2 linked regions of the Dongshaea marina genome follow. The protein of the gene in region 1 interacts with the protein of each later gene in a pairwise test. Links are inferred from orthologs where the notes say so. Each region holds a gene or a part of one and is shown on either strand. Other genes may lie near its edges.

Region 1 (3,322 bases):
CCCTGGATACCGAGTCGGAACGTTTTATCCAGGGAGCATTGGATAACTTGCAACAGGGACGTAGCTCACTGGTGATTGCCCATCGTTTATCCACCATAGAAAATGCCGATCTGATCCTGGTGATGGATGAGGGGCAGATTGTTGAGCAGGGCAATCACACCGAGCTGATGGCGAAAAGTGGTGCCTATGCTCAGCTGCGAACCCTGCAGTTTGGTCAGCAATCCTGATGGATATCACCTCAGCCTGGTTTGCGCACAAGCGCTGGCTCTATCTGCTAGCCCCTCTGGCGGGGCTTTTTGCCCTCATCAGTGGTGTACGCCGATGGCTGTACCGCAGTGGGTTGCGCCGGGCTAATAAGCCGCCGGTACCTTTGATCGTAGTGGGAAACCTCACGGTTGGAGGGAACGGCAAAACACCTGTGGTGATCCACCTGGTTGAAACCCTCAGAACTCAGGGATTTAATCCCGGGGTGATCAGCCGGGGTTATGGCGGCAAGGCCGCCGAGTACCCCTGGTGGTTGATGATGCCTGCTCTACGGCTCTTGCCGGTGACGAGCCTGTATTGATCCGTCGCCGTTGTCAGTGTCCGGTGGTGGTTTCGCCCAAACGCCCGGAGGCGGCTTGGCAGCTCTATCGAGAGTTTGGGGTGGATGTGATCATCTCAGACGATGGTCTGCAGCACTACGCCCTGGACCGGGATATAGAGCTGGTTGTCATCGATGGGGGACGCCGTTTCGGCAACGGCCATCTGCTGCCGATGGGGCCGCTGCGTGAGGGGGTCTGGCGTTTAAACAGCGCAGATTTCATTATCTGCAACGGTGGCACAGCGCAACCGGGTGAGTATGAGATGGAGCTGATGGCCGATCCGCTTAAGAACCTAAAAGACCCAAGCCTTCAGCTCATGGATAAGCGGGTGAATGCGGTAGCGGCCATCGGTAATCCCCAACGTTTTTTTGAGAGCCTGGAAGGTCTTGGCTATGAACTTTCCGGCCGGTATGCGTTTGCCGATCACCATGCCTACCAGAGCGAGGAGCTCGAGAGCCTGTCCCGGGAGCTGCCATTGCTGATGACCGAAAAAGATGCGGTCAAGTGTCACGGATTTGCCCGCGATAACTGGTGGTATTTGCCGGTGAGTGCCCGTTTTGATAAGCCTCTGACCGAGGCGATCGTTACTAAAATCAAGGAGAAAACCGATGGCTTTGGATCATCGTCTGTTTGAGATTATTGCTTGCCCGGTATGTAAGGGGAAGCTTCACTATGACAAGGCCAAAGAGGAGTTGATCTGCCGAGGAGATCGCCTGGCTTATCCGATCGAAGATAATATCCCGGTTCTTCTTGAGAGCCGGGCGCGGGAGCTGACACTGGAAGAGATCTCATCATGAGTTTTGTGGTTGTGATCCCGGCTCGATACGCATCGAGCCGCCTCCCGGGAAAGCCCCTGGCGGATATTGATGGTAAGCCGATGATCCAATGGGTGGTTGAGCGTGCCAAAAGCTCTGGTGCTGAGCGTGTCATTGTCGCAACCGATGATGAGCGAATCGAAAAGGTGGTAAAGGGATTTGGCGGTGAGGCATGTATGACCGCTATCACCCATAAGTCCGGAACCGAGCGCCTGGCCGAGGTCTGTGAGCAGTATCAATTTAGCGACGAGCAGATCATAGTGAACGTGCAGGGAGATGAGCCCCTGTTGCCCCCTGAGCTGATCAAGTTGGTCGCTGACTCTTTAGAGACCCGGCCCGATCGTTCAATGGCGACCCTGGCTTGTCCTATTCACGATGCCGAGGAGCTGTTTAATCCTAATGCGGTAAAGGTGGTCACAGATGCCGATCAACGAGCTCTTTATTTTAGTCGGGCAACCATCCCCTGGGATCGGGAAAAATTTGGCCAGACTCCACCCGAGTTTGCCAATGTCTGTCTGCGGCATATCGGCCTGTATGCCTATCGCGCAGGGTTTATCGCCCGCTATGTCAGCTGGCCGGTGAGCCCTCTGGAGCAGATTGAAGCCTTGGAGCAGCTCAGAGTGCTGTGGCACGGTGAGTCGATCCAGGTTGAGGTTGTGGTCGAGCCACCCCCGGCGGGAATCGATACCCCTGAAGATCTGGCCCGTGCCAAGGCGCTGTTGAGCCGTTAGTGGCTTAAGTACCCCCTGAGGCTCACGCTGCCAGGCTGAGCCTAAACCAACTCACACTGAGATCTATCCTCGCTATGCATTCAAAACGTTCACGCCTGGATCGCTTCATTAGCGCACACTGCGCAATCAAGCGCAAAGATATTCGCCTGCTGCTGGCTCAGGGGAGGGTGCAGGTGGATGGTGTGCGAGCGACGGATGTCGACCTGCAAGTGGATCAGTTTTCCCATATTACTCTGGATCAGAGGGTGTTACAGGAACGCTCAGCAAGCTACGTGATGCTGCATAAACCGGTGGGCGTGGTCAGTGCAACCCGGGATGTTGAGCATCAAACGGTATTGGATCTCATGGCGCGGCCCGACAGGGCCGAGTTACACCTTGCCGGGCGTTTGGATCTGAACTCTTCGGGTCTCATGCTGCTGACCAATGATGGCCAGTGGTCCAGGCGGCTGACTGCTCCCGAGAGCAAACTTCCCAAGCGTTACCGGGTCACCCTGGGTAAGCCATTGACCCGGGATTATGTCGATGCTTTTGCCAGGGGTTTTTACTTCCCCTATGAGGGGATCACCACCCTGCCAGCCAGGCTTGAGATCCTCTCTGATCACTGCGCCGAGGTGATCCTCTGTGAAGGCAAGTACCATCAGATCAAACGGATGTTTGGCCGGTTTCGTAACCCGGTCCTCAAGTTACATCGAACCGCCATTGGCCAATTAGAGCTTGACCCTGAGCTGAAGCCCGGTGAGAGCCGGGATCTAACCTGTCATGAACTTGCACTTTTGGCTGAAGAGTCTGCGAGTATTTGAGCCCTGGGTGTCGACCACACCTAAATAGCTGATCCTATTATTGCTACATCTGTTGATGTGTGCTGTCAGACACGCTATGAATCCATCCATGGAAGCTCCACCACATCGGCTATCATCCCTGATAGCCTTTCCCAGTTCGGCATCCATACCTCTCGTTCAATGGCTTAAAACCATTTCACCCCTGACGCAGAGGGTCTGCTCATTCACAATTCAACAGTTGCCTCAAGTGATCTACTATTTGGAACAGTTATTTAGCCTTGATTAAGCTGAAGCAGCCCAACCCAAGACAAATGATAACCACTGAATTCATGATTACTCGGCTGCTTTAAGGGGGGACAAGGGTAAAGCTTTAGGCATCAGCTTGGAGTAACAATTTGTTTTGCGCAATAAAA
Region 2 (3,060 bases), 1.1 Mb from region 1 along the record:
TGATTAACATCACTTTATGCTGGCAAAACCCCATGAGCCTTTGCCAGCATAGAATCGCAGCATTTTCTCCTTCACTGGAGTCAATGCTGCGATTGAACTCAGACCGAAAGATGATCCGGATGGGAACAGCTCTAGCCAAGGGCTGGAGTTTCATCACCGACCCGGATCACCACCTTGCCAAAGTTCTTTCCTTCAAGCATCCCGATGAGGGATTGCGGGGCTTGCTCCAGGCCGTCAATCAACTGCTCCCGGTAGTGAATTTTTCCGGAGGCCAGCCACTGGCTCATATCCCTGGCAAACTCATCATAGCGATGGCCGTAATCATCAAAGATGATGAAACCCTTGACCGTCAGGCGCTTGGTGAGGATATGACGCATCAGCAGGGGAAGCTTATCCTCACCAACCGGCAGGCTGGTCGCATTGTATTGGGAGATTAAGCCACAGACAGGAATACGTGCCCCTGTATTGAGCAGGGGCAGGACGGCTTCAAAAACCTTACCCCCCACATTTTCAAAATAGACATCAATTCCCCGGGGACAGCTCTTTTCAAGCTGGGCCGAAAAGTCTTCATCCTTGTGGTTGATACAGGCATCCAGCCCAAGCTTCCGGACCGCGAACTGACACTTATCTTCACCGCCTGCGATTCCAACAACCCGGCACCCTTTGAGCTTGGCGATCTGGGCAACCGTAGCCCCGACCGGGCCCGTTGCCGCCGCAACTACCACAGTTTCTCCGGCTTTCGGCTGGCCTATATCCAGGAGACCCATATAGGCGGTGAATCCAGGCATACCCAGGATCCCAAGGGCATAGGATAGAGGGGCTGACTCGGGATCAAGCTTTATCAGTCCGCTGCCATCTGAAACACTATAGTCCTGCCAGCCACTGTAACTGAGCACCCAGTCCCCGGGCTGAAATCCATCATGATTGGATGCTACCACCTGGGTTACTGTGCCTCCGACCATCACCTCACCCAGCCCGACAGGTTCCGCATAGGACTTTACCGCGCTCATCCGTCCTCGCATGTAGGGGTCAAGGGAGAGATAGACGGTTCTTAGTAAGATCTCTCCGGCACCGATTGTCGGAAGCGGGCCATCCAGGAGCTTAAAGTTGTCCTGATGGGGGGCTCCCTCGGGACGGGAGGCCAGGGTGATCTGCCGGTTTACTGTAGTGCTCTGTAGCATGTCTTGTTCCTCTTGTATGTTCTTTGGCATAAAGAACAATTTATATTAGACCGGTCGTCTATTTTTGTTTGGTAAAAAAACCGCAACGGGTTGCGGCTCTTCTAAGTTGCAGATAACAACTGTTGAGTCATCTGCATTGCAAGATCTACATGGGTCGCATCACGGTGCAGTTTAGTGAGTAGGCTTGCTCCGAGCCACTGTTGATAGATGATGCAGGCTGTTTGCTGCGGCTCATCAGAGGTTATCGAGCCATCGGCTATTCCGGCTTCAAGGCAAACGGCAATTCGCTGGATGATCCTTGCCGTTCCATCTCGCAGGGCCAGGCGCATCGCTTCAGACAAGTCTGCCACTTCGGCACTGAGTTTGACCACCAGGCAGTCCTGGACACCCTCTGAGGATGAGTAGTTGTGCCGCCATCGCTCCAGGTAATTGATGAGGCGCGAGCGGGATGTGACTCCTGGCTCATCCAGTAGCAGAGCGAGCCTTTTCAGGTAGTGGCTGAAGTAGTGCTCCAGTACCGACTGGCCAAAATGCTCTTTTGACTTAAAGTAGTGATAAAAAGAGCCCTTGGGGACTCCCGCCTGTTGCAGGATATGACTCAGCCCAACCCCACTAAATCCCTTAGCGGCGAAAATAGCCTGGCCGGTATCAAGCAGGTGTTGCTGTGTGTCTTGGTATTTTGTCTTCATGGGGAGATAGTAATAACAATTAGACCGGTCGTCTAGTTTTTATTTGCGGAATCTTAGAGGCAGACTCATGTGGACTAGAAAACTACTCATGCCTGAGCTCAGTTTCAGCTGCTAGCTCTCCTACTCCTGACTCAAACAACTTCCCGGGAGTGTTGGAGTTCCTTACCTGATAAGCCTTAGCCCATAGGTCGGGCGATGTTTTAGGACTTTGCCAAATGAAGCCTGTACTATGGCCTGGTATAACACCATGGAGCAACTATGAATTTTTCCGTATGGGCAATGCCGGAGGCCAGCAGCCAACAAGCGTTGCAGACGATCGTTGATGAATTGGCTGTAGAGTACGGCTTTCCGGCTTTTGAGCCCCATATCACCCTGACTCTTGCCGAAACCAACCAAAGCCAGCAACAGCTCATCGATCGCTTCGAGCAGCTAGCTCAGCAATTTTCAGCGGTCGAAAGCCTGTGTCTCGGGGCAAGGGGAGAGGATTTCATCTTTAAATTTCTGTATCTGGATATGCAGAATAATCCGCAGCTGAACTTGCTACATCAGCAGCTATGTGAGTTGGCATCACCAACCGATGATTACCGATTTCGCCCCCATCTGAGCCTGGCTTACCATCCAGATCCCCGGACCCTCAGCCCGCAAACCCTGGCAGAGCTTGAGCGGCGTTTTCGGGGAGTCAGTTTGCGTTTTGATGAGTATCGACTCATTAGTGGTGCGTTGGCTCCCGAGCTTTCATCCATTCCAACCTGGAAAGCTTTGAGTAGAGTGAAAGTGTGACTGAGCGAGCCAAGTCGCCAGGATAAATTCAGGGCATTTATCTTCTGCTATCCAGTAAGAGACAAATAAGATCAGTTTGACCTGCGGTCAGCTATTTTGTGCCAGAGGCATGAGTGTCCGGCCGCGGACTTCGGGTTAGGGGGACTGCTCACCCAGTCCCCCTAACAACCCCCAGGGTGCCCCCCGATTCGCATAACTCCTCAGAATAACTGAGTTTTTGAGGGAACAGACAAACGGGACACATATCATCCATAATATGCTTTCCCAGCTCGGCATCCTGCCTCTCGTTTCGTCACTTCAGAAGTAACTTCGCCCCTATCCCGGTTGTCTTCTCACGAGGTCCTGTCGTTCGCCCTCAAAAATTTCAGCAATTTTTCGGTGCGAATCGAAGGGGGAGTATCAAACCCCGT

The links.
Region 2: the proteins of kdsB (region 1) and DB847_RS18350 interact in binary tests that used the Escherichia coli proteins (3 or more experiments, as listed by UniProt). The link is inferred for Dongshaea marina from one-to-one orthologs.

Annotation. Positions count from the first base shown.
Region 1 is NZ_CP028897.1:2,852,091-2,855,412, reverse strand. Bases 255-3,253 are described here. They hold kdsB (3-deoxy-manno-octulosonate cytidylyltransferase), read left to right. Parts: upstream 255-1,377; coding sequence 1,378-2,130; downstream 2,131-3,253. Other genes in these bases: DB847_RS13435 (pseudouridine synthase), read left to right, coding at 2,205-2,930; DB847_RS13445 (Trm112 family protein), read left to right, coding at 1,193-1,381. Outside these bases: lipid A ABC transporter ATP-binding protein/permease MsbA, read left to right, coding at 1-227. UniProt on the Escherichia coli protein: Activates KDO (a required 8-carbon sugar) for incorporation into bacterial lipopolysaccharide in Gram-negative bacteria.
Region 2 is NZ_CP028897.1:3,928,076-3,931,135, reverse strand. Bases 77-2,813 are described here. They hold DB847_RS18350 (TetR/AcrR family transcriptional regulator), read right to left. Parts: upstream 1,871-2,813; coding sequence 1,283-1,870; downstream 77-1,282. Other genes in these bases: DB847_RS18345 (2'-5' RNA ligase family protein), read left to right, coding at 2,129-2,650; DB847_RS18355 (NADP-dependent oxidoreductase), read right to left, coding at 132-1,181. UniProt on the Escherichia coli protein: Involved in response to both electrophiles and reactive chlorine species (RCS). Represses the transcription of the nemRA-gloA operon by binding to the NemR box.